Regions from separate parts of the Micromonospora tarapacensis genome, predicted to be linked through region 1. Evidence: riboswitches for the same ligand, from Rfam matches in the RefSeq annotation. Region 1 holds a riboswitch; each other region holds the start of a gene.
The links. A riboswitch is a leader RNA that binds a small molecule or an ion and turns the genes downstream of it on or off. The one in region 1 is predicted to bind cyclic di-AMP.
Positions count from the first base shown of each region.

Region 2: linked by a shared signal. The riboswitch ahead of KIF24_RS19940 (C39 family peptidase) and the one ahead of KIF24_RS07350 (coiled-coil domain-containing protein) in region 1 are both predicted to bind cyclic di-AMP.
Region 3: linked by a shared signal. The riboswitch ahead of KIF24_RS27440 (coiled-coil domain-containing protein) and the one ahead of KIF24_RS07350 (coiled-coil domain-containing protein) in region 1 are both predicted to bind cyclic di-AMP.

Region 1 covers NZ_JAHCDI010000004.1:284,484-294,024, reverse strand. Annotated here, with positions in the region: gene KIF24_RS07360 (HelD family protein) at 1-1,196, shown strand, start outside; gene KIF24_RS07355 (cation diffusion facilitator family transporter) at 1,290-2,207, shown strand; cyclic di-AMP (ydaO/yuaA leader) riboswitch at 2,360-2,491, shown strand; partial or broken gene KIF24_RS07350 (coiled-coil domain-containing protein) at 2,496-3,592, shown strand; gene KIF24_RS07345 (PfkB family carbohydrate kinase) at 3,793-4,773, shown strand; gene surE (5'/3'-nucleotidase SurE) at 4,782-5,609, shown strand; gene KIF24_RS07335 (STAS domain-containing protein) at 5,647-6,012, opposite strand; gene KIF24_RS07330 (hypothetical protein) at 6,348-6,494, shown strand; gene KIF24_RS07325 (hypothetical protein) at 6,644-7,057, shown strand; gene KIF24_RS07320 (BON domain-containing protein) at 7,313-8,002, shown strand; gene KIF24_RS07315 (DsbA family protein) at 8,093-8,641, shown strand; partial or broken gene KIF24_RS07310 (LuxR C-terminal-related transcriptional regulator) at 8,694-9,541, opposite strand, start outside.
Region 2 covers NZ_JAHCDI010000004.1:3,082,748-3,092,288, forward strand. Annotated here, with positions in the region: gene KIF24_RS19925 (hypothetical protein) at 1-321, opposite strand, end outside; gene KIF24_RS19930 (helix-turn-helix domain-containing protein) at 558-1,370, shown strand; gene KIF24_RS19935 (DUF397 domain-containing protein) at 1,361-1,561, shown strand; gene KIF24_RS19940 (C39 family peptidase) at 1,655-2,542, opposite strand; cyclic di-AMP (ydaO/yuaA leader) riboswitch at 2,774-2,915, opposite strand; gene KIF24_RS19945 (hypothetical protein) at 3,194-3,952, opposite strand; gene KIF24_RS19950 (acyltransferase family protein) at 4,763-5,965, opposite strand; gene KIF24_RS19955 (glycosyltransferase family 2 protein) at 6,359-7,483, shown strand; gene pseI (pseudaminic acid synthase) at 7,480-8,529, shown strand; gene KIF24_RS19965 (potassium channel family protein) at 8,726-9,541, shown strand, end outside.
Region 3 covers NZ_JAHCDI010000004.1:4,685,034-4,694,574, reverse strand. Annotated here, with positions in the region: gene KIF24_RS27470 (dienelactone hydrolase family protein) at 1-496, shown strand, start outside; gene KIF24_RS27465 (AI-2E family transporter) at 542-1,786, opposite strand; gene KIF24_RS33550 (hypothetical protein) at 1,843-2,169, opposite strand; gene KIF24_RS27460 (hypothetical protein) at 2,097-2,630, opposite strand; gene KIF24_RS27455 (hypothetical protein) at 2,945-3,253, opposite strand; gene KIF24_RS27450 (helix-turn-helix transcriptional regulator) at 3,379-3,714, opposite strand; gene KIF24_RS27445 (carbonic anhydrase) at 3,915-4,613, shown strand; gene KIF24_RS27440 (coiled-coil domain-containing protein) at 4,702-5,715, opposite strand; cyclic di-AMP (ydaO/yuaA leader) riboswitch at 5,719-5,850, opposite strand; gene KIF24_RS27435 (YibE/F family protein) at 6,017-7,369, opposite strand; gene KIF24_RS27430 (metal-sensitive transcriptional regulator) at 7,681-7,977, opposite strand; gene KIF24_RS27425 (heavy-metal-associated domain-containing protein) at 8,097-8,309, shown strand; gene KIF24_RS27420 (heavy metal translocating P-type ATPase) at 8,395-9,541, shown strand, end outside.

The sequences.
Region 1 (9,541 bases):
TGCGTCTGCTGTACCGGGGGCAGCTGCTGCGGCTGGAGCGGGCCGAGCTGGATGCCATCCGGGACCGGGCGCTGCCCCGCGGCGCCCGGCGTAACGAGGTGCGCCGGGCCGGCTTCGACGGCGTGCTCGCCGCGCTCTGGGCGCAGGCCCGCCGCCTCGGCATCTCGCACCTGCCCGAGCAGCGCGCCTTCGAGGACGAGCTGATCGACCGGACGGATTTCCGCGACTTCCTCAAGGCCTGGTGGCCACGGTTGCACCCCCGGCACGTGCTCGGCTGGTTGGCCGATCCGCAGCGGCTGCGCCGGTACGCCAGCGGCCTCCTCTCCGGCGCCGAGATCCGGCTGCTCGGGCAGGCCTACAGGGTGCTGGCCGCCGACGGGCCGAGCGTCGCCGACATCGCGCTCCTCGACGAGTTGGACGCGCTGCTCGGCAAGCCGATGCGGCCGGCCCGGGCCAGGCGGGACCCGTTCCAGCTGGCCGGCGGGGTGCGCGAGCTGAGCACCTTCACCGACCGGCAGCGGGCCGCCCGGCAGGCGGCCCGGGAACGCCCCGAGGACTACCGCGACTACGCCCACGTGGTGGTCGACGAGTCGCAGGACGTGTCACCGATGCAGTGGCGGATGATCGGCCGGCGCGGGCGGCTGGCGTCGTGGACGGTGGTGGGTGACCCGGCGCAGACGGCGTGGACGGGGGATCCGCAGGAGCTGGACCGGGCCCGCGACCAGGCGCTGGGTCGCCGTCGGCGGCACCGCTTCACGCTCACCACGAACTACCGCAACTCGGCGGAGATCTTCGCGGTGGCGGCGGCCGAGATCCGGCGGGCGTACCCGGATCTCGCGCTGCCCACCGCCGTCCGCTCCACCGGGGTCGACCCGGTCCAGCTGGTGGTGCCGGCAAACGAACTGGAGGCCACGGTCGTGACGGCCACCAGCGCCCTGCTCGGGCAGGTCGAGGGCACCGTCGGAGTGATCACCCCGGCGCCGCGCCGGGGCGAGGTCGCGGCCTGGCTCGGCCGGCTCGGCGGGGATCGCCTCCAGGTGGTGGACAGCCTGGAGGCCAAGGGCCTGGAGTACGACGGGGTGGTCCTGGTCGCACCGGGCGAGATCCGCGCGGAGCCGGGCGCCGGCGTACGCACCCTCTATGTCGCGCTGTCCCGGGCCACCCAGCGACTGACCACGATCGACCCGGCCGGCTGAGCTCGCCTCCCGCCGGGTCGCGCCAACGGTTGCACACATAGCGATGTTGGCATAGGTCTGACCCCGGCCGGGCGGACGGCGGAAGGTGTCTGGGTGGGCGCGGGTCACGACCACCACCACGCCGCGGTGTCGAACGCCGCACACCGCCACTCCGGCCGGCTGTGGGCGGCTTTCGCCCTGCTCAGCGCCCTGATGGTGGCCGAGGCGGCGACCGCCCTGCGGACCGGCTCGCTGGCCCTGCTCTCCGACGCCGGGCACATGTTCACCGATGTGCTGGGCATCGGCATGGCACTCGCCGCCGTCGCCGCCACCCGCCGGGCGGACACCGATCCGCAGCGCACCTTCGGGCTCTACCGGCTGGAGGTGCTCGCCGCGCTGGCCAACGCCACGCTGCTCTCCGGTGTCGCGGTGTACGTGCTGATCGAGGCGGTGCGCCGGTTCGGCGACCCACCCGAGGTGCCGGCGGGGCCGGTGTTGGTGGTGGCGACGCTCGGCCTGCTCGCCAACGTGGCCGCGTTCGCGCTGCTGCGGCCGGGTGCCCGGGAGAGCATCAACCTGCGGGGCGCGTACCTGGAGGTGCTGGCGGACCTGCTCGGTTCACTCGGTGTGATCGGGGCGGCGCTGCTGATCGCGGCAACCGACTGGTGGTGGGCCGATCCGCTGGTGGCGGTGGCGATCGGCGGGTTCATCCTGCCCCGGACGTGGCGCCTGGGTCGGGCGGCGGTGCGGATCCTGGTGCAGGCCGCCCCGGAGCACCTCCAGGTCACCGCGGTACACGACCGGCTGGCCGCGGTGCCCGGCGTGGCCGGCGTCCATGACCTGCACGTCTGGACACTGACCTCCGGCATGGAGGTGGCCTCGGCACACCTGATCGTCACGCCCGGCGCGGACGTCGGCACGGTCCTGGCGGCGGCCCGGGCGGCCCTGCTGGAGGACTTCCGGATCGAGCACGCCACCCTCCAGATCGAGCCGCGAGCGAACCCCGGGAACTGCGGGGCCGTCGAGTGGTAGCGGGCGGCCCTGAACAAACGGACCCATTGCACCGATTTGACCTGGTTTACTAGTCAACAAGCGAACACCATGAGTCACATCAGCTGCACCGGTCACAGCAGCACCGGTACGCTCGGACCCGGCCTCCGCCAGGCGGCACCCACCGGTGCCGGCGGCGGCCGCCGCCTAATCGCCCGCCAGGGCGAACCGGGGAACCACGTTCCTGGGGTGCATCCGCGTCAGCGGTAGGGATCTTCCGTCCCGAACCCGTCAGCTAACCCGGTCGGCGGCTGACGGAAGGACATGTGCATGCCAGCAGTGGCAACCGTGAGACCGGCCGCCCTTCCCGCGGCCCTGATCGCCGCCGCCCTCGCCCTCGCCCTGGGCGTCGCGCTCGCCCCCGCCCCGCCGCCGCGGCACCGCAGGGACTGCGCGCGGCCCCCGGCGACGTGGACGACGAGGGTGGCACGCCGGCACTCCGCGCCCAACTGGAGGCCGCCAGCAAGGGCTACCTCGACGCCAGGACCGCGCTGGACCGCTCGGTCAAGCGCCAGAAGCAACTCGCCGAGCAGCTCAAGACGACCGAGAGTCAACTCGCCGAGCGGGGCACCAAGGTCGCCGAGATCGCCGCGCAGGCGTACCGCACCGGACGGCTGAGCGCCGCGTCGGCACTGCTGCACAGCGGGTCCCCGGCCGGCTTCATGGACCGGGCGGCGGCGCTGGACGCGGTGGCCGCGAACGAGGACCGTGCGCTGCGCGAACTCCAGGTCACCCGCGACGAGGTCAGCAGGACCAAACAGGCCCTGGACGTCGAGGTCCAGGAACAGCGCAAGCAGGTGGCCGTGATGGCCAAGCGCAAGGACCAGGCCGAACGGGCGTTGACGGTGGCCAACGAGCGGGCCGAGGCGGCGGAGCGGGCCGAGGCGGCCGAGCGGGCGAACCGTTCGACCTCCCGCAGCAGCGGGTCCAGCCCGACGGCCAAGCCCGCACCCCGCAACTCCGACGGCTCGTGGCCGTCGGAGTCGTGCAGCGTCAACGACCCCACCCCGGCCAACGGCTGCATCACCCCCCGCACGCTGCACGCGCTCAAGCAGGCCAAGGCGGACGGCTTCACCCGGTACGTCTCCTGCTACCGCTCCGGCGGTTCGGGCGAGCACCCCAAGGGCCGGGCCTGCGACTTCGCGGCCCAGAAGAAGGGCTTCGGCGGCGACGCCACGGGTGGCGACCGGACGTACGGCAACAACCTGGCGGCGTACTTCGTGAACAACGCCGACCGACTCGCCGTGCTCTACGTGATCTGGTACAGACAGATCTGGCTGCCCAGCAGCGGGTGGAAGTCGTACAGCGGCGCCCGCGGTGACCCGTCCAGCGACCACACCAACCACGTTCACCTGTCGGTGTACTGACCCCACGGCACCGGGGTGGGCTGCCGTCGGCGGTCCACCCCCGTGCCGCGTTTCCACCGTTGCCCGGCGGGGCATCCTCCCTCCGGCGCGCGCCGTCGCGCCTCCCTGGTTACCGTCGAGCAGGGGAGCGGACATTCGCCGCGAACAGGAGGAACGGGCATGGACGGACCGAGGGACGTCGGAATGCGCGGGTACGCCGGGTGAGCGGGCACGTCATGGTCTTCGCACCGACCCCACAGCTGACCGTCACGATCGAGCAGCCGAACGACGCGCCGGAACTGCACCTGCATCCCGGCGGGCAGGGGATCTGGCAGGCCCGGATGGTGCTCTCGCTCGGCGTCGACGTCGTGCTGTGCACGGCGCTCGGCGGCGAGATCGGACAGGTGCTGGAGCCGTTGCTGGCCAGCGAGGGGGTCCACCTCAAGGCGGTGGCACGCGACTCCGGCGGGAGCGGTGGTTACGTGCACGACCGCCGCGAGGGCAGCCGCCGCGAGGTCGTCGACGTGGTGGGGCAGCCGCTGAGCCGCCATGAGCTCGACGAGTTGTACAACCTGGCGCTCGGCGAGGGGCTGCGCGCGCCGGTGAGCGTGCTGAGCGGGCCGAACGACCCCACGCTGGTCCCCGCGGACCTCTACCGGCGTTTCGCCGCCGACCTGGCCACCAACGGCGGACGGGTGGTGGTGGACCTCTCCGGCGAGCACCTCACGGCAGTCCTGGACGCCGGCGTCTTCTTCCTCAAGGTCAGCCACGAGGAACTGATCGCCGACGGCCGGGCGGCCGGCGACGACGAGGAGCAGCTCACCCGCGCGATGTACGACCTGCACGCCTCCGGTGCCGAGAACGTCCTGGTGAGCCGGGCCGACCAGCCGGCGTTGGCGCTTGTCGACGGCGAGGCATTCGAGGTGCGGATGCCCCGGTTGGAGGCGGCCGACCCACGGGGCGCGGGCGACTCGATGACCGCCGGTGTGGCCGCCGTGGTCGCCGGGGGCGGCGACGTACGCACGGCGATCCGCACCGGCGCGGCGGCCGGCGCGCTGAACGTCACCCGGCACGGACTGGGTACCGGCCGGCTCGATTCGATCACCGGCCTGGTGGACCGGGTCCGGCTGGAGCCGGCGGGCAGCCGGGCGCAGGAGCGCACCACCCCCGACGAACTGGCCCAGCGGGCGGGCGGGCGATGACGCTACGGGTGCTGATCACCAATGACGACGGGATCGCCGCGCCCGGCATCCAGGCACTGGCCCGGGCCGCGGTGGACCGGGGACTGGACGTGGTGGTGGCCGCCCCCATCGAGGAAGCGAGCGGCACCAGCGCCGCGATGAGCGCCGTGGAGCAGGACGGGCAGGTGGTGGTCCACGAGCACCCGCTGCCCGGACTCGACGGGGTACCGGCGTTCGGCGTCGGCGGCTCGCCCGGTTTCATCGCGCTCATCGCCGTGCACGGCGCGTTCGGGCCGCCGCCGTCCGTGCTGCTCTCCGGCATCAACCGGGGCGCCAACGCGGGGCGGGCGGTGCTGCACTCCGGCACGGTGGGTGCCGCCTTCACCGCCGCCGCCAACGGGTGCCGGGCCATGGCGGTGTCGCTGGACGTACTCTCGGCCGGCGAGGCCACCGCGGCCAGCGGGGGCGCCGCCGTGGCCGCCGCCGCCCTCGTCCGCGACGCCGAACGGAACTGGGCCACCGCCGCCCGGGTCGCCCTCGACCTGCTCCCCCGGTTGACCGACCGGCCCGGGGAGAGCGTGCTCAACGTCAACTCGCCGGATCTGCCGCTCGGCCGGCTTCGGGGGGTGCGCCGGGCCACCCTGGCGACGTTCGGCCAGGTGCAGATGACCGTCGCCGAATCCGGCCACGGCTTCGTACGCACCTCGCTGGAGGAGCCCGGCCAGGCGGCGCAGCCCGGCACGGACCTGGCCCTGCTCGCCGCCGGTTACGCAACGGTGACCGCGGTCCGGGCGATCACCGAGGTGGCCGACGTCGACCTGTCCGACCTCGGCCAGGGACTTCCACGCACGCCCTAGGACCGCGGGCTGCGGCCCCGGTCGGGCGCCGGCACGCTCAGGCGCCGGGGAGCACCTCGCGAGCCGCGGCGGCACCGGCGTAGTACGGCTCGGGCGCACCGAAGAGGCCGAGCAGGCCGGTCACCCAGAGCTGCCGGTGCACGAACCGGCTCGGCTCGATGACGACCAGTTTCACGCCGCTGACCTCGGCGGTCTGGAAGCCGGCGACCATCGCGCTGATGCCCACCGAATCGATGAAGGTGACCAGCCGCATGTTGAGCTCGATCCGGGCCGGACGCCCCTTGGCCAGCACTTCGGCAATGGCCTCTTTCACCTCGTACGCGGTGTCGACGTCGATCTCGCCCCGCGGGGCGATCTCGATGACACCACCGGGCCGAACCGTCTGCAGGATCGTCAGGCTCACGCGAGCACCTCCACTCGCCCGTACGACGGGCGCCTCATCAGTACGCGGGCCGCGACCGAGAGTATTCCTCCGACGGCCTCGGTCGCCACCCCTCGGGATGAGCAATTCACGGACACTGGCGCGCCAAATCGCCCCTATCCGCACTTTATCTGCCATATCGCTCGACGCCCGGCCGGGCCGGCGTCGCCGAACCAGGGTACCGGGCCGACGCCGGCCCGCCCAGATCCCCGCCCGCCCGGCGTGCCGTTCGACAACTTCCCGACGCCGCTCGACGGGCGCCGGTGGCGCGGTGTGCCTAGCATCACGGGTGACCGTACAACGAGAGGACGGCACGAATGCTCCGTAGACTCGCTGCGCTGGCCGGCGTCAGTGCCCTGCTCGCCCTCATGCTGGCCTGCGGGTTCGGCGGCGGGGGCGACGACGATGACGACGATGACGACGACTTCGCCCGAGGGGCCGTCGCCGCGGTCGTTTCCCACTGATCACACCACCTGGTCGCAGAACGGCTACCAGGTGGTTTGTGGCGCCATCGGTCGGGGCACAGCCCCCGATGGCGAACCGCCACACGCCAGGCAACGCCGCCGACGTTGAGCAGCGCAGCGGCTTCGGCACCGTCGAGGAGGTAACCACCATGTTCGGAATCAAAGTGCTGGAGCACCGCAGCAAGCCGGAACGGATCGCGGATCAGGCATGGCAACACCTCGTCTCAGCGGTGAGCACCGCCGGAGACAGCATCCGCGACACCGCTCGCTCCGCCCGCCACGGCTCAGCCGGCCTGGCCGACGAGGCCGGCGACGTGGTGGGATCGGCCGCCGACGAGGCCCGTACCCGGGCCACCCGCGCACTCGACGCCCTCGCCGGGCGCCGCCCCGCCCTGCCCTGGACGTTGCTGATCGGCGCGGCCCTGGTCGGCGCCGCGGTCGGCTGGGCCGCCGGCACGGCCGCGCGGGCCGCCGGCAGCCGCGACCGGGCTGCGGACGACATCGAGTTCGTCGACCTGGAGCGGCCCGACTCCCCCGCCGACCCCACCAACCCCGCCAGCTGACGACGGTCGGCGGCACCTCGACGGGCCCCGCCCGACCATGGCGGTCGGACGGGGCCCCCGCCGTGCTGGCCTTGGGCCGGGCCTCGGGGGCCGCAGGCGGCGATACCGAGCCCACCGCCGGGGACGCGCGGGTCTCACCCGATCCAGGTGGGGCCGAGTCATCCGAACGGCCGCCAGGCTCGGTGCGTGCCGGGCGGACCACCATGCTGCGGACCCGGCCCCGGTCCGCGCCACCCGGCGAGAAGGGAGCGACCGATGGCCAGCATCTCGACGATCAACCACGCCGATCAGGACATCCGGTCCGCGGTGCTCGACGAACTCGACTGGGAGCCCCGGCTGCGGCCGCACGAGATCGGGGTGACCGTCGCCGAGGGCGTGGTGACGCTGACCGGGCGGGTGGACAGCTACGCCAAGAAATGGGCGGCGGAGCGGGCCGCGCACCGGGTCGCCCGGGTCCGGGCGGTCGCCAACGACCTCGCGGTTCGGCTGGTCAGCGGCGCGGAACGCACCGACCCGGAGATCGCCGCCGCGGTCGAGCACGCCCTGCAGTGGCAGGCGTTCGTGCCGGTGGACGAGCTGGACGTGACGGTCTCACAGGGCTGGGTCACCCTGCACGGCGAGGTCGAGTGGGAGTACCAGCGCCGCGCCGCCGAACAGGCGGTCGGCCGGCTCAACGGCGTACGCGGGGTCAGCAACGGCATCACCGTACGGCCACCGGTACGCCCGGACGGCGCGGTCCTGGCCCAGCGCATCGTCGACGCGCTCGCCCGCAACCGTGCCACCGACGCGGAGCAGGTGACGGTACGCATCCACGGCGACACGGTGCTGCTGAGCGGGCTGGTGCACTCGATGCCCGAACGTGCCGAGGTGGAACGGGTCGTCTGGTCCGCCCCGGGCATCCGCGAGGTGCAGAACCACATCGCGGTCGCCCCGGTGCTGCGCTGAGAGGCAAGGCCGGGCCGGGGGCGAACCACCCGGGCCGGGTGAGCCGCGTTCACCCGGCCCGGTACGAGGCTGGTGGGTATGACCGATCGGCTGACCACGCCACTGCAGGTCACTGCGCGACTGCGCACACCCGTCACGGAGCACGACCACCTCCGGGGCCCGGTGGACGCCCCGGTGACGCTCGTCCAGTACGGCGACTTCCAGTGCCCGTTCTGCGGTCTGGCGCACGCCAATCTGCGGGAGGTGCTGCGGCAGCGGTCCGAGACCGTACGCCTCGCCTATCGCCACTTCCCGATCGCGAACCTCCACCCGTACGCGGAACGCGCCGCCGAGGCCGCCGAGGCCGCCGGCCGGCGGGGCCGGTTCTGGGAGATGCACGACTGGCTCTACGAACACCAGGACCAGCTCGACCCGGTGCACCTGACCCTCGGCGTCGAGCAGTTCGGCCTGCCGGTGGACGAGGTGGAGGCGGAGATCGCACGGCACGCCCACGGGGACCGGATCCGGCACGACTTCGTCGGCGCCATCCGCAGCGGGGTGGACGCCACCCCCACCCTGTTCGTCAACGGTGTCCGCCACGACGGTGACTTCGACCTGGCCACCCTGCTGACCGCCGTCGACGCCGCGGCCACCCCCTGACGCGAACCCGAACCCCACCACCCACCCAGCCAGCCCCACGCTGCGGCGGCGGTCAGATCAGGTGGAGTTGGCGGGCGCGACGGACGGCGTCGCGGCGGCGGGTGGCGTCGAGCTTGCGGTAGATGTTGCGGACGTGGGTCTTGATCGTGTTGACCGAGACCGACAGTTCGGCGGCGATCTCCACGTTGGACAGGATGCTCTGCAGGTACCGCAGGATGGTCAGCTCCCGCTCGGTCAGCGGTTCGTCGAGCGGCGCCACCGGTGCGCCCGGCGTCGCGGTGGTCGCCGGCCCGGGTGGTGCGTCGGCGGTCCGGACCAGGTCGCTCACCAGCGACCAGTGCGCCGTACCGGAGTCGAGGTGCGCGGTGAGCAGGTCCCGCAGCTCCGGCTCGGCTTGGGTGAACGGGCGGCGGTAGCCGTCCGGGGCGGCCAGTTCGAGCGCCTGCTCCAGCGTCCGGCCGGCCCGCCGGTGGTCGCCGTCGCGCGCGGCGAGCAGCGCGGCGAGCAGCGCGGCGTCGAGGCGTACCGGCAGCGCCCAGTCGGCCGCCGGCCCCGCGGACCAGTCCGGCAGCAGGTGCCCGGCGGCACGCCGATCACCGGCGCGCAGTTCGACCCGGGCCGCCGCGACGGCCAGCGGGGCGGCGACCGCCGGCGGGGCCGCCGTCCCGGGCACCGGCGCCGACGTCGCCTCCGACACCGGCCCGGCCGGGCGGTCACCGGCCAGCTCCCGGGCGGTCCGCACGTCATCCCGGACGCCGTGCAGGGCGACCTCGGCGGCGATCAGCAACGACCCCAACTCGCCGGCGCGGCCGGCCCACCCGGTCCGGGCCTCCACCAGCAGCCGGTGGGCCGTGCTCAGCTCCCCTCGTCGGAGCGCAGCTGGGCCCGGCACCAGGCCGC
Region 2 (9,541 bases), 2.8 Mb from region 1:
CGGCAGCGGCCGGGTCGGCTCACGCATCCACTCCGGCAGGTGCGTGCCACGCCGACGCTGCGGCAACCCCGTGTCCCCCTGCTGACCCCACGGCAGCTGCGGGCCCCACGACACCTGCTGACCCCACGGCAGCTGCGGGCCCCACGGCAGCTGCGGGCCCCACGGCAGCTGCGGGCCCCACGACATTTGCGGGCCCCGCTGAAGCGACCGCGGGTCTCGCAGCGGCGGCGGTAGGCGGGTGCCGCGCTGCTCGTGCCGCTCCGGCGAGTACACCGGCAGCAGCGTCGTCGGGCACTGATACCAGGCAACCCGGGTACGCACATCGACCTCCCAGTCAGCGATCGGAAGGGCCGCCCGGACGCGGGGGAAGGCGCCCGGGCGGCCCCGGGACAGAACCGCCCCGTCCCCTCTGGATGGGAGCGGCCCCGCTGCGTGACAGTCTGGTGAGGACGGCACTACGGTCGGAAGGCATCGACGCCGGCCAGGGCGGGGTCCGGGTGCCCCGATCCGGCCCTGGGTGGCCCCTTGGCGATCTTGACAGGCCCGGTGGAGGAGACATGGAACGTGAGCAGCCTTCCGACCTGCACGAGCTGATCCGCGCGCAGCTTCGCCGGCTGCGCACTGCGGCGGGCATGAACCAGGAGGAGTTCGGCCGGCGGACGAACTATTCGGCGTCCCTGGTGTCCGCTGTGGAGGTGGGCACCCGAGCCCTCGACCGGCCGTACGCGAAACGGGCGGACGAGGTCCTGGAGACCGGGGGCATGTTCGAGGAGTTGCTGCGCACGGCGGAGGTGCTGCGCCAGCCCTCGTGGTTCCTGCCCTACCTGGAGGCCGAGCGCAACGCCCGGCAGCTCCGCTGCTACCAGCCGACGCTGGTGCCGGGGCTGCTCCAGACCGAGCGCTACGCCCGCGCGGTGATCCGGACCGACGCCGCGCTGACCGAAGAGGAGGTGGAGCGGCGGCTCACCAACCGGATGGCCCGGCAGGCGGTGCTGGAGCAGGACGACCCGCCCCAGCTCGTCGCGGTGATCGACGAGGTGGTGCTGCGGCGGGTCGACGAGGACCTACAGGAGGTGCTGGTCGAGCAGGTGCACCACCTGATCCACCTCGCCGCACGGCCCAGCATCAGCGTGCACCTGGTGCCCGCCGGCGTCGGCATGCATGCCGGGCTGACCGGCCCCTTCATCCTGGCGAGGGGCGCGGACGGCGGCTGGGTGGGTAGTCTGGACACCCAACTCGGCGGCGTCCTGGTCGACAAGGACGACGACCTGAGTGCCCTGCTGTCCCGGTGGGAGGCGGTGCGCAACGAGGCACTGTCCGGCCGCCAGTCGATCGAGCTGATGAAGGATATTGTGAAGCCATGGATCTGAACGGCGCGACCTGGCGCAAGTCCACCCGCAGCGGCTCCAGCGGCAACGACTGTGTGGAGGTCGCCGACAACCTGACTGACGTCGTGCTGGTGCGCGACACCAAGGACCGCGACGGCGGCACGCTGGCCTTCGCCCCCGCCGCCTGGGCGAGTTTCGTCGGGCTGGCGAAGCAGCACGGCCCGCGCGCCTGACGTCTCATCGCGAAAGCCCTCGGCCAGTTGGCCGAGGGCTTTCGCGTGCTCGCGGAGCGGATGCGGGCAGGGCCGGGCGTCGCCCGGCCGGGATCAGGCCGAGTAGCCGCGGGTGGCGGCCCAGTTGGCGAGGTCGATGGTGGTCACCCAGTACGACGGGTAGCCGGCGTTGGCCGAGTCGGCGATCTGCACCAGCCGGCCGGAGTCCTGGTAACCCACCACGGCGATGTAGTGGCCGCCGGGGAAGGAGTGCCAGCCGCCGTCGGTGTCGGTGACGCTGCCGGCGACGTTCACCACGACGCCCCGCCCGTCGGTGATCGCGGCGACGATGTCGGCCTGAAGCGTGTCCATCTGGGCCGGGGTCGCCGCGCCTCCCCGGATCATCGTGGTCTCGTAGGGGCTGCCCTCGACCACGGCGTTCAGCACCCGGGTGGTGTCCTCGGCCGAGTTGGTGCCGGCGAACGTGGTGCCGAGTTGGGCGGCCAGGGCGTCCTGGCTGCGCTCGACACCGGCGGCGCTGAGCGCGTTGCGCACGGCCGCCGGGCCGCAGTAGTACCCGTTCGTCTGGGCCTGGTAGGCGTACTCCAGGACCTTCGACGCGGGCGGCTTCGGGGCCGCCTTCTTGCTGGTCAGCTCGGGTTCCGGCGAGGCCGGGGTGGCCTCCGGCGACGGCGCCGCGGTGGGGCTGGCCGGCGCGGCGCCGCTCGGCGCGGCGCCGCTCGGCGCGGCGCTGCTCGGCGCGGCGGTCGACGTGGTGGCCTCGGTCCGGGCCTGGTTGCGGGACGCCGCGGTGTCACCGCGCAGTTCGGCGACGGCGGTGGTGTGCGCGGTGGTCGGGGTGTCCTCGGTGCCGGCGAGCGCGGCACCGGTCCCGGTCGCCAGCACCAGCGCGACGGCGGATGCGGCGGCGACCTGGTAAGGGCGGTTGGTGGCCAGCCGGCGCAGCTGACGCTTGAGGGGGTGGTTCACGGAATCCTCCACGGGAGACAGGGGCGAGCGGCGCACCGGCTCCGCGACGGTCGGATCGGCACACAGGGTGCCGACGGACCGCCCGGGTAGCGGGATGGGCCGTTCGAGGGGTGCGCCCGGGGACACCGGGCGACGACGGTGACCGGGGTCAGCTCGCGGCGGCCGGGCCGGCGAGTGCGGGCACCGCGGTGCCGTGGAGGCGGGGGAGCAACGGGGGGATCACCACGAACTGCACGAGGTTGGAACTCCTTCCGACACCGCCGACCGGGTTAGCTGACGGATTCGGGCGGGAAGATCGCCCTACCGCGGGCCGAGGCTCGCGGATTCACCCCAGTGGTGCAGTGGGTCCCCGGTTCGTGAGACCACGATTGAGCGGGTCGGTGCGGCGTCGCTTCCTGCGATCGGTTACCGCACCGGACGCGCCGACACTACTGACCAGTCACCTCGAAGCCAACCCCAGATGAGCTGCCTAAACATGATCCGGCTCAGCAATTTTCGGATATCCGGGAACTGCCGTCGCCCAATGGGATTCACGGCGTTCCGGGCGCCTCCGGGTGGCAACCGGATGGCCGGCGGACAATGCCGACGGAAATTACGGCAGTAATCGCCACGACCACGCCGAGTGACCGATTCTTCGGTAGGTGTGACCCGGGTCACGGAATTTCAGCCCAGTCGGACGGGCCGCCAGCGCAGGATCCCCGCCGGACGACCGGCAGCCGCCCGGCGCGGGGCGGGGCGAAGGTCCGGCCGGAGCCGCTCCGCGGCGGCGTACGCCTCGGCGGAGAGCGTACGGGCCGCCTCGGTGGCAACCTCCGCCGCCCGCCACCGGTCGCGCTCCCGCTCGGCGGCAGCCCGGTAGACGGCCCGGCGGCTGTCGCGGACCACCCGGGCGAGGACGGCCTCCTGCTCGGCCGGGTGGCGGCGGGGATCCCAGCCCGCCCGGCCCGCCAGCACGTCGCTGAGCTGCCGGGCGGTCAGGTCTCCCCGCCAGTGTGCCGCCATCGCGGCACGGCGCAGCCAGCGCTCCCTGGCGGCGTACTCGGTCGGGGTGCGGGGCGTCCGCGGCGTGGGCAGCCGCCCGGCGGCGACCAGCCGCCGGGCCGCTGACTCCGCCGCGTCGTAGCCGGCCCAGGCCCGGTCCAGGTCCGTCTGGGCGGCCCGCCACTGCGCACTCCGTCGGCGGGCGTTGTGCGCGGCCCCGATCGCCGCCACGGCCACCTCGCCGGCGTAGCGACGCAGGTCGGCTGCCTCCGTCGCGGCCGGATCCTCGACCGCACCGGCGGGTTCGTCGGCGGGTTGGACCGGCTCGGGGCGGGCGACCAGCGCGGTGAGCATGCCCAGCGCGAGCACGAGCAGGACCGACCAGATGGCGGCGGCCCGCGGCACCCCGATCAGGAACTGGTAGACGACGGTCTTCTCCATGGCGGCACCTCGGGGGGATCGGTACGGCAACGGCGGCCGTACCGGCAGCGGATCGTCGTGGCGTGACCACGACGCGCGGACCAACTGTGGCGTGACCACGGCGCGCGGACCACGCTGAGGCGTGACCACGAGGCGCGGACCACGCTGAGGCGTGACCACGAGGCGCGGACCACGCTGGGTCGGGAGCCGGGCCGACGGGTGGCGGGGCCACCACGTGGGCGGGCCGGCGGCGGTGCAGCGCGACGGTGACGCGGGCGTCGGACCGCGACGGAACGGTCCGCTGAGTCAGGGTGCGGCGGGCCGCGGGTCGGGTGGGCGACCGTGACGACCGCCGCCGGGGCCGGGGCGACCGCGGCGGCGATCGTCGCGAGCACCGGCGGCCGAGGCCGGTCAGCCACCGCAGGCGGCATCGCGGGCGCGCCCGCCAGGTCGTCGTCGACGCCGCCGCGGCGGGTCGACGCCGCGGGGCCAGCCGGCTCGTGCCGCACGGCGCGGTCCCACCCGGCGGAAGCCGACGGCACGCCGGCCGCGGCCGGCGGCCGGGCACAGCCCGTCGGGGCGAGCGGCTCGACGGGTGCGGCGTGGGCCGGCGTCGCCCAGGCACCGAGAGTGAAGGCGGTGGCGACCGCGAACCTGGTCAGCAGCCGCGCGGCCCAGCGCGCGAGCCACCACAGAGGACGGGCGGGCGCGGCGGGAGGCACCTCGTCACGCTACCGTCGGGACGGCCGGAACACACCGCCACCGGGCGTGTCGCGCGTCGTCGGCGCGTCGCCACCGGCGTCGATATCCGCAGGTCAGCACAGTTCCGACTCACCGTCCCCGATGGATGGTCGGCCGCCGCCCGGCGCCCGCCGGGCGGGCGTCGTCGCGGGTCCGCTGTCGTGGTGCCCCGGGTCGCGCGGATCCACCGGGTGCCGCTCGGCTCGGTGCCAGCCGGCGCATCATCGGCTGTTCCACGTAGCGGTGCAGCAGCGCGGCCAGCGCCAGCGTGAACAGCAGGAAGCCGATCACGGCGATCGGCCCCCACCAGCCCGGCAGGCCCGTTCCCCAGTCGCCGGTGAGCCGCAGAATCGTCATGATCACGAACACGTGCACGAGGTAGAAGGCGAAGGAGACCTCGCCGAGCCAGACCATCGGGCGCGAGCGCAGCGGCGAGCGCCGCCCGTGCACGTCGGCGTCCGCCGCCGCGGCGATGAGCAGGACGTACGCCACCGAGAGCAGCGCCGCCCAGAGTTCGGCCCGGATCCACTGAGCGGCCATCACCCAGGTGGCGACGAAGATCAGGCCGGCGACCGGCAGCCGAGGCCCCCGCCAGCGCCCCCGCAGCATGAGCTCGGCGGCGGCCACGCCCATCCAGAACTCCAGTGACCGGACCAGCGGGAAAACCTGCGTGAACCACCAGCGGCTCTGCTCCGGCACCAGCGCCTGGCCGGGCCAGAGCGCCAGGATCAGCAGGGGCACCGCGATCACCACGGCCCACAACAGCCACGGCCGGGCCCGCCGCACCGCCGGCAGGGCCAGCGGCAGGCACAGGTAGAAGAACAGTTCACAGGAGAGCGACCAGCTCACGTTGTTGACACTGTAGAAGTGGCCGGGCCGGGGGTCCCACGCCTGTAGCAGGAGGAGATTCTCCAGCGCGGCCACCGGGTTGATCGGGTCGGCGAACCAGAGCGCCGCCAGCATGGCCAGCGCCCACAGCACCAGGTGGTTCGGATAGACCTTGGCGAACCGGCGCCGCCAGAACCGGCGCCGGGAGGCACCGGGCCGGGCCGACCAGACCAGCACGAAGCCGCTGAGGACGAAGAAGAACTGCACCCCGGACAGGCCCAGGGTGAATATCTCGCCGACCACCGCCTGGGGACCGGGCTCGGCGATGATCCGCATGGTGCCGGCATGGAAGCCGAAGACCAGCAGCGCGGCTATCCACCGCAGGCCGGTCAGCGAGGGGAGCCGGTCGGCGTCCGTCCGTCCGGGACTGGCGGTCGTGGGGGCGGCGAGAACACTGCTCGTCATGCCCCGCTCGCGGTTGTCCGCAACGGCCTGTCCACGTCCATCTTCTCCCGCCCGCCGGCTTCTCCCGCCCGCCGGCTTCTCCCGCCCGCCGGCTTCTCCCGCCCGCCGGCTTCTCCCGCCCGCCGGTCGGCAGCCGGGCGCCGGCCGCCCGGCCGTACCGGGGTCGGTGCCGCCCGTCGGGCACCCTACCCGCCCGGCCGGCCCCCAACCGCCCCGATCGACGGCACCCGGCGTCACGCTCGTCCGTCGCCCGCCGAACTCCCTTCTGCTACCTACTGGGGAAACAGGGTCATCCGCCGTTAACCTGTAGCGCATATGCTGTTCAAACAATCCACCACCCCTGGTCACTTCGGGTTCCCGGCCCGTCCACCCGGGCAGTCGAAGGTGGCGGACGTGGTCCTTCAGCCGTCGCCAACGCCGCTGCTGAGCGTCGTCGTGCCGGTGTACGGCGTCGAGGCGTACCTGGAACAGTGCCTCGACTCCATCCACGCCGACATTCCGGCCGGCCAGCCGGCGGCGGTGGAAGTGATCGCCGTGGACGACGCCTCGCCGGACCGGTGTGGGCAACTGCTGCGCGAGTACGCCGCCGAGCACCCCGGGCTGCGCGTCCTGCACCTGGACAGCAACGTCGGTCTGGGACCGGCCCGTAACGCGGGCCTGGACGTGGCCACCGGCCGGTACGTCTGGTTCGTCGACAGCGACGACTGGCTGCCCACGGGGACGATCCCGGCGGTGCTGGAGCGGCTGCGCGCGGACCGCCCCGACGTGATGATGATCGACCACCTGCGGGTGCACGAATCCGGCCGGCAGGAGGTGGACTCCAGCAGTCGGCTGCTGCACGACATCTCCGGCGTGGCCCGGCTGACCGACCGGCCGCAACTGCTGCGGGTGCAGCACACCGCCTGGAACAAGGTGGTACGCCGGGAGTTCATGGCCGAGTCGGGGCTGCGCTTCCACCCCGGATGGTACGAGGACATCCCGTTCAGCCATCCGCTGCTGATCGGCGCGGAACGGATCTCCGTGCTGGACCGGGTCTGTTATCTCTATCGTCAGGGTCGTCAGGGCGCCATCACCTCCACCCGCAGCGGCCGGCACTTCGACTCCTTCGAGCAGTACGATCGCCTCTTCGCCTGGCTGCGACAGCGGCATCCCGACGGGCGCTGGCACGCCGAGCTGTTCGACCTGATGGTGAACCACTTCCTGGTGGTGGTGGGCAACGACGACCGGCTGCACCCGCACCTGCGCCGGGACTTCTTCCGGCGGGTCGCCGCGCACTACCGCCGGTACCTACCCAGCGGCGGCTATCCCCGCCCGGGCGGGGTGTCCGGGCTCAAGCACCGACTGGTCGGCCGCGACAGCTACCTGGCCTACTCGGCGCTGCGCCGGGCTCACCGGTTGGCCGGGCGGCTGCGCCAACCCGCGTCCCGCGCCGCACCGAGCGACGCGGCCGGCCCGGCCCCGGACGGCACGACGAACGACCGAACGCTGGTACAGACGCACGGAAACGGATCACAATGACGACGCTCAAGATCGGGCCACACCTGGTCAGCACCGGGGAACGCCCCTTCGTGGTGGCCGAGATGTCCGGAAACCACAACGGCGACCTGGCGCGCGCACTGGCCATCGTGGACGCGGTGGCGGCCAGCGGCGCGCACGCCTTGAAGCTCCAGACCTACCGGCCGGACACGATCACCATCGACGTCGACACCCCGGCCTTCCGCATCTCCGGCGGGCACGAGCTGTGGGGTGGCCAGAACCTGTACCAGCTCTACGAGCGGGCCCACACCCCGTACGAGTGGCACCGGCCGATCTTCGAGCGGGCCCGCGAGCGGGGGCTGACGGTCTTCTCCTCCCCGTTCGACGCCTCCGCCGTGGAGCTGCTGGAGGAGCTGGACGCCCCGGCGTACAAGATCGCGTCGTCGGAGCTGGTCGACCTGCCGCTCATCCGGCTGGTCGCCGCCACCGGCAAGCCGATGGTCATCTCCACCGGGATGGCCACGATGGCCGAGATCGACGCCGCCGTGCGCACCGCCCGCGACGGCGGCGCTGGCGGGATCGTGCTGCTCGCCTGCACCGCCTCCTACCCCGCGCCACCCGCCGACAGCAACCTGCGCCGCATTCCGGTGCTGTCCGACGCGTTCGGCGTGCCGGTCGGCCTCTCCGACCACACCCCGGGCATCGGCGTGCCGGTCGCCTCGGTGGCGCTCGGGGCCTGCTTCATCGAGAAGCACGTCACCCTGGATCGCGCCGACGGCGGCGTGGACTCCGACTTCTCCCTGAACCCGGCCGAGCTGTCGGCCCTGGTGACCGAGTCGGAGCGGGCGTACGCGGCGCTCGGCGGCACGGCCGTCGGACCGACCCCGGCCGAGCGGGAGGGCCTGCGTTTCCGGCGCTCGCTGTTCGTGGTGGCGGACGTGCGGGCCGGCGACGAGGTCACCGTGCACAACGTCCGCTCGATCCGACCGGCCGGTGGGCTGCTCCCGGTCGAGATCGACCGGGTGCTGGGCCGGCGGTTCACCGTCGACGTGGCCCGCGGCACGCCGTTGAGCTGGGACCTGATCTGACGGTGCCGCCGCCGGACCACAGCGCGCTGCCCTCACCTCTGGTTGATACACCTACCGACAACGCAATTTGTCTTATCAACTCGGCGTCTTTGATACGTCGCGGGCGAGGGCAATTCAACTTATCAACCAGAAGCGCCTGCGTTCCGGCGACGGGGCGCGGCGCGGCGGCTCCGACGGACGCGGTATACCTCTGCGTATGACCTTGTTGGCGGTGGTGGCGGGAGTGGCGTTGATCGTCGCCGTGGCGGTCGATGTCTGGCTCACCCTGCTGCACCCGGACGCGGAGGGACCGATCGCCCGTACGGTCCGGCGCCTGGTCTGGCGGGCGTCGTCGCTGACCGCCGGCCGGCGCCGCACGCCTCGCCGGACGCCGCTGGTCTGGGCGGGCCCGATCCTGGTCACCGGCACGTTCCTCGCCTGGCTCGGGCCGCTGGTGCTCGGCGTCGCGCTGGTCGTCTGGCCGCACCTGGACGGCTACCACCGGATCGCCGGGTTTGGTCCGGCCGGGTTCCTCGACGCCGTCTACTACGCCACCGGCCTGCTGACCGTGCTCGGCTTCGGCGACATCACCCCGGACACCGGGGCGCAGAAGCTGTTCGCCGTGACCGTCGCCGCCCTCGGTTTCGCCTTCTTCGCCGCGCTGGCCACCTATCTCATCGAGCTGATCACCGGGCTGACGGTCCGCAACCGGTTCGCGTTGACCATTCACGACCAGGTTCGCGGCACCGACGGGGTGGGCCTGATCGCCCGGAGCCTGACCGACGAGGGGGTCGACGTGACCCGGCAGCGGTGCGCGGCCTGGGCGGAGAGCCTGCGGGAGGTCGACGACACCGTTCGTCGTTATCCACTGGTCGCCCTCACCTACCGACCCCGCCGCCGGGACTACGACATCGAGCCCGCCCTGGAGCAGATGGCCGTGGCGACGATCGCGGCGCTGCTGGCCGCCCGCTGCGACGCCTGGCGGGGCCTCGGGCCGCGGGCGGAGGAGTTGGCGTACGCCCTGCTGCGGCTC
Region 3 (9,541 bases), 4.4 Mb from region 1:
CGGTACCGTCCTGGTCGATCTGCTCACCGCGGCCGAGGACGAGGTGGACGCGGTCACCGCGGAGCTGCGCTTCGATATCGGGCTGCTGGCCGACCGGCTGGCCGGGGTGGTGGACTGGTTGGGCACCGAGCGGCCCCTCGGCGAGGCGCCGGTCGGCCTCTTCGGCGCGAGCACGGGTGCCGCCGCCGCCCTGGTCGCCGCCGCCCAGCGAGCTGACCTGGTGCGTGCGGTGGTGTCCCGGGGTGGCCGCCCGGATCTTGCCGGCGTCGCCCTCGGCCAGGTACGCGCCGCCACCCTGCTGCTGGTCGGTGGGCTCGACGAGCAGGTCATCGCCCTCAACGAGCAGGCGCTGAGCCGGCTGACGGCGCCGGCCGAGCTGCGGGTGATCCCCGGCGCGACGCACCTCTTCTCCGAACCCGGCACCCTGGAACACGTCGCCGACGCGGCAACCGGTTGGTTCCACGATCACCTGCACCCCCATCCCACCACCGTCTAGCGGGCCGTCCTGGCGGGGGCGGCCCCGGATGGCGGCCAGCGACGGTCAGGCCGGATCGGGTTCGGGGTGTCGTTCCGACGGTGGGCCGGCCGGTGACGGCGAGTCGTGCGGTGCTGGCGAGCCGGGGCCGGACGGCGCCGCGGCGGCCTGCCGTTGGCGCTGCACGCTGTCGATGATGCGCCAGGCGACGGCGGTGATCGGGACCGCGACGAAGGCACCCGCGATGCCGGCGATGAGGGTGCCGGCGGTCACCGCGAGCAGGATGACCACCGGATGCAGTCGCACCTGACGCCTCATGACCAGCGGTTCCAGCAGATTGCCCTCGATCTGCTGGACCGCGATCACGGCGGCCAGGGTGAGCAGGGCGGTGGTGGGGCCCTCGGCGGCCAGCGCCACCAGCACCGCGACCGCGCCGGCCACGGTGGCGCCGATGATCGGCACGAAGCCGCCGATGAACGTGATCAAAACCAGCGGTAAGGCGAGTGGCACGCCGAGCAGCACCAGCGCCAGGCCGATGCCGATCGCGTCGATGGCGGCGATCAGCATCGTGCCCCGGCTGTACGAGCCGAGGGTGCGCCAGCCGACCCGCCCCGCCTCGGCGGTGATCGCCCGGTTCGGCCCGGTCATCCGGCGCAACGTCCAGTGCCACATCGCTCGGCCGTCCTTGAGCAGGAAGAACAGCAGTACGAGGGCGAGCAGGGCGGAGCCGAAGACCTCGGCCACCGTCCGGGCGCTGGAGACCGGGTCGACCTCCTGCTGGCTGATTGCCTGGCGCAACTGGGTGAGCAACCCGTCGAGCTGCTCGTCGGTGACCGGAAGGGTGGAGGTGACGAAGTCGCGGGTGTGCGCCAGCCCCTGCCGCAGCTCTTCGCCCAACTCGCCGAACTGGCTGGCGGTCATGTTCCACACCAGCGCGCCGACACCACCCAGGACGCCGAGTAGCAACAGGACGGTGAGCAGCGCGGCCAGCGCGGCGGGTAGCCGCAGCCGGCGCAGTGCCAGCTGCACCGGGTCGAGCAGCGCGGCGAGGAAGAGGGTGGCGGCCACGGCGATGGCCAGCGGGGTGATCAGCATCGTGATCCGGGCCAGCAGATAGAACCCGGCGGCGATGACCACCAGGCAGGCGCTCCACACCACTGCGGAGCGGACCAGCCAGGGCAGGGCCGTCCAGGTCTGGCGTGGGCCGGCGTTCCGGTCCGTTCTCTTGGCGGGCGTGTGCCCCGCTCCTGCGACCACGTCGGCCTCCTCTGCCCCGGCGAGGTCGATACCCGGCCGGCGTCCTTCCGACACCGATCCCACGCTAGGTGCCCGCCGGCCGGTTCGGAGCAGGTTCCGGTCGGCGTGGGTCAGTAGGCGGCGACCGGTGCCCGCCCGACGATCACCGCTGGGATCTCCCGGGTCTGCTCGGTGCCGGCGAGCGCGGTCAGCGGCAGCACGGACTCGTCCTGCTCGGCCGCCGGCAGGAGCGCACCGGACGCCTCCTCCCGCAGGCTGCGTGCCGCGGCGGCGGCGAGTTCCGCGGCCCGCCAGGCGGTCTGCTCCCGTTCCCGGGCGTCCTGCCGGCGGGCGTGGAGGTGGTCGCGCACCGCCCGGCGGAGCATCAGTTCCTGCTCGACCGGGTGCAGCCGGGGATCCCAACCCCGGTGCGCGAAGACGTCGCTGAGCTGTTCCACCGACAGTTCCCGCCGCCAGTACGCGTCCAGGGCGGCTCGGTGCAGCCAACGCTCGCGGTCGGCGTACTCGGCGGGGGTGCGCGGGGTCTGCGGCAGGGCAGGCCGGCGGCGCCCGACAACCGGCGGACACCGGCCTCCGCCACCTCGTACGCCTGCCATGCCCGCTCGGCCTCGTCCTGGGCGGCCAGCCACTCGTCGCGTCGGCGGCGTGCCGTCGCCTCGGCCCGGCCGGCGGCCACCGTCACCTCTTCGGCCCAGCGGTCCTGGTCGCGCTGTTCGTCGGAGTGCGCCGGCCGGCCCGGCAGCGCGGCCTCGCGGATCCGGGTGCCGGCGTCGAAGCGGAGGAGTCGGGGGCGTAGCAGCAGGCCGGCGACGGCGAACGTCACCAGGCCGAGCAGGCTCAGCCAGATCGCGGCGGCCCGTGGCAGGTCGAGCAGGACGGAGGAGAGTGCGGTTCGCATCATCAACACCTCGGGGTCGGGTTGAGGTTCGTCGACTGTGGTGGGCGGGGCGGCGAGGGCTGGTCGACCGAAGCGGCGCGGGTACGCCTCACTGGTGCCGATCCGCTTGTCGTCGCGGGGGAGGTCCGGTGGCCGGTGAGCGTCGCCGGCACGACGGGGTCGTGCTGCCGTGCGCCGATGGGGCCTCGCGCCGGATGTGGCGCCGTCGAGAGCCGTCGGTCAGGTGGCGGGTGGCCCGCGCCGCGTCGGCTCGCCCTCGCCGGCGGCGGAGTGCGGGGCGGCGACGGGCCGAGGGCCGGCGATGGCCGTGGCGATCACCGGGCGCGGCATGGTGCTGCCCGCGGCGGGGTGGTGCCGGCGCGCTCGGAGCGGGCCGATGGAGCGATCGCGGTCGCCGCCCGCTCGTGCCAGGCCGGGGCCGGGTTGGCCACCCGGTCGGGTGCCGCGGCGGGCCGGGTGGCGACGGCCGGAAGCTCAACCGTGCTGGGCCGGGCCGGCAGATCGGCCGCGATGCCACCGAGCCCGACGGCGAGCACCAGTGACGCCAGGGCCAGCCGGGTCAACCCCCGCAGTGCGCGCAGCGTCGCCGGCCACATCGGACGGGCGAGCACGAGGGACGGCACGGGTTCAACCTATCCCCGTGGCCGGAGAACCGCACCGCCACGACCGGCCGCGGATCGTGAAGCGCACCACGTCGTCCGGTTCGGACGCCCCCGGTCGGCGGCGTCGCTCGTGCCCGGTCGGCAGGTCAGTGATCGGCGGCGCCGGTCACCGGCTCCTTGGTGAACAGCGCCAACAGGTCGCCGACCTGGCGGTCGGCCTCCGCCGGGTGGCGGAACCGGCCGGTCGGGTTGAGGGTGTACTCGTTGCGCCGGCCGACGCGGGTGCGGTGCAGGTAGCCGCCTGCTTCCAGGTCGGCGACGATCGCCTGGGCGGCGCGTTCGGTGACGCCCACCTCGGTCGCGACGTCGCGAAGCCGGGCGGTGGGGTTACGGGCGATGGCGAGTAGTACGTGAGCGTGGTTCGTGAGGAAAGTCCAGTTCCGGGTGCTTTCCCGCTCGCCAGTGGTCGCCATGTTCGCCATCGTATGACCTGCCGTTCGGGTGCTCGGGCCGCGCCCGTCTCGCGCGACCCCACCCGCCATGGGCGAGCGCCGACGGACACATGAAATGTATATCACGCATAGCTTGACGTGCCTTGCGCTGCGTGTGACGGTGATGGCAGCCCGCGACCAGCGTCGGCCGGGATGACCAGGCATTCCACCGAGAGACGAGGTGAAGCCGGATGAGCCGACCCGGATCACTCGGCGCGCAGCCGGGACCGGAACGGGAGTTCCTGACCGCAGACCTGCCCGGCGCCCCGCGGCTGGCGCTCGCCGAGCTGATCGCCGGCAATCAGCGATTCGTCACCGACGGGCTCCGGCACCCGAACCAGAACGCCGGGCGCCGGGCCGCCGTCGCGGCCGAGCAGCACCCCTTCGCGGTGATCGTCGGCTGTTCCGACTCCCGGCTCGCCGCGGAGATCATCTTTGATCGCGGGCTGGGTGACCTCTTCGTGGTCCGGACCGCCGGGCACACCGTCGGTCCCGAGGTGCTGGGCAGCGTGGAGTACGCGGTGACGGTGCTGCGTACGCCGCTGGTGGTGGTGCTCGGACACGACTCGTGCGGTGCCGTGCAGGCGGCGCGCGCGGCGGTGGCCACCGGCATCGCACCCACCGGTCACCTGCGGGCCGTGGTGGACGCCGTGGTGCCCAGCCTGCGTCACGCCCAGGACGCCGGGGTGGAGGATCTGGACGGGATCGTCGACATCCACATCGCGCAGACCGTCGAGGCGATGCTGGCGTCCTCGGCGGCACTCGCCGCCGAGGTGGCTGCCGGGCGCTGCGCGGTGGTGGGCATGTCGTACCGGCTGGCCGCCGGTGAGGTGCGTGCGGTGGCGTCGGAGCCCGCCGACCTGGCCGGCGTGGTGATGCCCGCCGCCTGACCGCCACGTCCCAGGCTCCGCAGCGGAGCGCGAGGGCCGTTCCGCCGGTCGGCGGAACGGCCCTCGGTGCCGGCTCTGGCGGGCGCTCTCAGAGCAGCGAGACGTGGACGTGGTCCGTGTGGTTCGACGGGCCGCTGTAGGAACTCCACCCCGTTGCCGGGAACCAGATCTGCCGGTTCCAGATCACGTAGTAGACGCCCAGCCGGTCGGCGTTGCGGACCAGGAATGCCGCCAGGTTGTTGCCGTAGATCCGGGTGTCGTTGTTGTGCCAGGGGCGGAAGCCGCTGTTCTGCAACGACCAGTCACAGGCCCGGCCCTTGGGGTGCTCGAACCTGTCGCCGGGCCGGAAGCAGCCGACGAACCGGTTGAAGCCGACCCGCTTGACCTCCTTGTACATGTGCAGCGTCCGCGGCGTGATGCACCCCGACGTGGTCGGGTCGTTCTGGCTGCACGACTCGGACTTCCAGCCGCCGTCCGACGCCCGGTTCGGTCCGACGCGGGCCACCGGGGAGGTGGCGTCCACCAGACCGCCGGTGAGGCCGACCCCACCGACCAGCCGGAGCGACTTCTCCGCCTCCGACTTCTTGCGCGCCATGTCGTTGGTCAGCTTCTGCTGCTCGCGTACCTCGGCGTCGAGCGCGAGCTTGGCCTGCTCGGCGCGGAGCTTGACCTCGTTGACCTCGCTCAACTTCTTGTCGTTGACCAGGTTCAGCTCGTCCAGCGCGGAGGCGCGGTCGATGAACGAGTCGGGGGCGTTGCTCTGCAGCAGCATGACGATCGCGCCGACCCGGCCGGTCCGGTACGACTGGGTGGCGATCTCTGCGACCTGCGGGGAGAGCTCGTCGAGATCCGCCTGGGCCCGGCGGACCTCCACCGCCAGCTGGAGCTGCCGCTTCTTGGACTTCTCCAGCTTGGACTTTGCCTTGGAGTAGTCCCGGTTGGTCGTCTCGATCAGCTCGTTGAGCATCGGCGGGTCGTCGTCGTGCTCGGCCGGTTTCGGGTTGTTCGGCGCGGCTGTCGCCGGCAACGGGCCGGCGAACACGGCGAACGCGGCGAACACGGCCACCACGGGTGTCATCCAGCGGCGTAGGGGTGCCGTCACTGTTGTCCCTTCCATCGACCGCCGACCGGGTTAGCTGACGGGTTCGGGACGGAAGTGGTCCCTACCGCTCTCGCGGATTCACCCCACGTACCTGGGTCCCCGGCTCGCCTGACGGCGATTGGGCGGTGGCACCGCAGGCGCCGCTTCACGCCTTCGTCGGTGACCGGCAGTGAGGTTACCCGACAGTCCATCTGTCCTTCTACGCCCCGAACCCGACGAGATACGTCATTTCGTAATCGCTTTGAGTGACCGACGACACGTAAACGAGCCGTATCGGCAGGGGCGGTCACGCTGAGGAGTGTCACCATGCGGTGTCCGTGCTCCTGTTCGGGTCGGGCCACCCGGAGTGGGTGGCGGGGGACGGGTCACGGGTGGGCGGGGTGCCGAGCGCGTGTAGTGCCTCGGCCCGGTCGGTTGCCGGCCGGCGGGCTGCCGGGGCGTGGTCGCCGTTCTTGTCGCCGCCGACGGCTTCGCGGCGTCCGGCGGTGGTGACCACCGCGGCCAGGGCGGTGGTCAGCGGCACGGCGGCAACCAGCCCAAGGGTGGCCACCACGCTGCGGACGATCTCCTGCGCGAGGAACTCGCTGGTGAGGATCTGGCCCAGCGCGCGGGAGTCGGCGGTGAGCAGGAGCAGCAGCGGCAGTGAGGCGCCGGCGTACGCCAGCACGATGGTGTTGACCACCGACGCGATGTGTGCGCGCCCGACGCGGGTCGCCGAGCGGTACAACTCGCGGCGGGAGAAGTTGGGGTTGGCGTGGCGCAGTTCGGTGACCGCGGCGGCCTGGGTGACCGTGACGTCGTCCAGCACTCCCAGTGAGCCGATGATGATGCCCGCAAGCAGCAGCCCGTGCAGGTCGACGTCGGCGCGGAACATCGACAGCGTGGTGGCGTCCTCGCTGCCGAAACCGGTCAGCTCGGTGGCCCCGGTGGCGGCCAGGCCGAGCAGGCCGGTGAGCACCAGACTGCCGAGCGTGCCGAGTACGGCCACCGAGGTCTGGGCGGACACGCCGTGGGTCAGGTAGAGCACCACGAACATGATCAGAGATGCCCCGACGATGGCCACCACCAGCGGCGGCTGGCCGGAGCTGATGCCGGGTAGCACGAAGGTCAGCAGAATGGCGAAGGTGACCGCCAGACCGCCCAGGGCCGCCACGCCCCGCCACCGCCCGAAGGCGACGATCGCCGCGGCGAAGAGCACCCCGAGCCAGATCAGCGGCTTGCCGCGCTGGTGCTCGGCGACGTTGTAGGTGCTGATCGACGGATCCTCCGGATCGATCAGCGAGACCAGGATGATGTCGTCGCCGACCCCGACCCGGGGTGCCCCGGGCCCGGCGGGGATGGGCGTCTGCACCTCCTGGCCGGCGTCCGGACCACTCTGCACCCGGACGGTGACCGTGCCGCACGGCCCTGCCGCCGTGGTCGGGGTGCCCTCCGGAACCTCAGGGCTGGGCGGGCAGGGCTCGCTCACCACCCGGGTGACCGTGCCGTGGTAGCGCGGGGTGTCGTCGGCGGTCTCCGGTCGCGGCGCGTCCCGGGGCCAGAGCACGAGGGCGGCGACCAGGGAGGCGAGGAAGAGGGGGACCACCGTCACGACAAGGATCCGCCGCACCCGGGGTGGGGTGGGCGGAGCGGAACGGGTGTGGTCGGCGCCCATTCGGTGTCTCCCAACGATTCATGACGGAGTACGTGTCGACGGGCGAGACGGTTCAGCGCTGCCGGACGATGGTGGCCACCTGCGGCCCGAGGCGCCCGGGCGTGGCATGGCGGCTGCGTACCGTGAGCCCTGGACGGCGCTGGACGGCCTTCCGGCGTTCACGGGGGCGTGGGCCGGACGGCGGACGCGGGCCGCAGGGCACGGATTTCGGCTGGCCATGGTGTGCGAATGGTAGCCAGCCCGGGTTCGGAACGCAGTTTTCGCGTGGCCTCGTCGGCGGTTCGCGGCAGGCGGTGGTGGGCCGGGGCCGGTCAGCCGCGCTTCATCAGGCGGCCGACGGCGGCCATCATCTCGGTGGCCATCTCGTCGGCGCGGCCCTCCGCGGCGCCTTCGTGCATGCAGTGCCGGGCGTGCCCGTCGAGCAGGCCGAGGGCGACCTTGTCCAGCGCGGCCTGGATGGCGGAGATCTGCGTGAGCACGTCGATGCAGTAGCGATCGTCGTCGACCATCTTCTCGATGCCGCGCACCTGGCCCTCGACCCGGCGCAGCCGGGCGAGCAGTTGGTCCTTGCTGGCGGTGTAGCCGCGGATCGGCGCGGGTGTGGTCATGCGGACAAGCGTAACCTACCCCCCAGGGGTATGGTACCGTCACTGGTGTCAGATACCCCCTGCGGGTACGTTCGATGTTGTGCCCGCCCCACCGGGCGGGTGCGGAGAGGGGCGTCGCCATGGTCACCACCACCACCTATCACGTGCAGGGGATGACCTGCGGGCACTGCGTCAACGCGGTCAGCACCGAGGTCGCCGCGATCCCGGGCGTCAAGGACGTACAGGTCGAGTTGGCCGCCGGCCTGGTCACCGTCATCAGCGACCAGCCGCTGACCGACGACGCGGTGCGCGCGGCCGTCGACGAGGCCGGCTACGAGTTGGCCGGCGCCTGAGCCGGCCGACACCGGCCTCGGTGGGGACACCGGGAACGAGCGGAACCTACGACGGGCACGGCACGCCCGGACACGAGCACGACCGATGGGACCAGCCATGACGACGAGCCGACCGCTGACCACCGCGCCGCACCTGATCGAGCTGGCCATCGGCGGGATGACCTGCGCCGCCTGCGCCGCCCGGATCGAGAAGAAGCTGAACCGGATGGACGGCGTGCAGGCCACCGTCAACTACGCCACCGAGAAGGCGACCATCTCCTACGACGTCTCCGTGAGCCCGGACGACCTGGTCGCCACGGTGGAGCAGACCGGCTACCGCGCCACGCTGCCGGCACCGGCCACCCCGGCCGACGCGGGCGAACCGGCGGACGGGCTGCCCGCCGTGCGTACCCGGTTCTGGGTGTCGGTGACGCTGAGCGTCCCGGTGATCGTGCTGGCCATGGTGCCGGCCTGGCAGTTCACCTACTGGCAGTGGCTGTCGCTGACCCTGGCCGCCCCGGTCGTCGCCTACGGCGGGCTGCCGTTCCACCGCGCCGCGCTGGTCAACCTGCGGCACGGCGCGGCGACCATGGACACACTGGTGTCGCTCGGCACACTGGCCGCCCTGGGCTGGTCGCTCTGGGCGCTCTTCCTCGGCACCGCCGGCATGCCCGGCATGACCCACCCGTTCAGCTTCGACATCGACCGCACCGGCGGCGCCGGCAACATCTACCTGGAGACGGCGGCCGGGGTGACCACGTTCATCCTCGCCGGGCGTTACTTCGAGGCCCGCTCGAAGCGGACCGCCGGGGCGGCGCTGCGGGCGCTGCTGGAGCTGGGCGCCAAGAACGTATCCGTGCTGCGCGACGGGACGGAGACCCGGATACCGGTCGACCAGCTCGCGGTGGGAGACCGTTTCGTGGTGCGCCCCGGTGAGAAGATCGCCACCGACGGGACGGTGGACGAGGGTTCCTCGGCGGTCGACGCGAGCCTGGTGACCGGCGAGTCGGTGCCGGTCGAGGTGGGTGTGGGCGACACCGTGGTCGGTGGCTGCGTCAACGCCGGCGGCCGGCTCGTGGTCACCGCCACCCGGATCGGGGCCGACACCCAGCTCGCCCAGATGGCCCGGCTGGTCGAGCAGGCACAGACCGGCAAGGCCGCCGCCCAGCGACTCGCCGACCGCATCTCGGGGATCTTCGTGCCGATCGTGATCGCCCTGGCCCTCGGCACGCTCGGCTGGTGGCTCGTCGCCG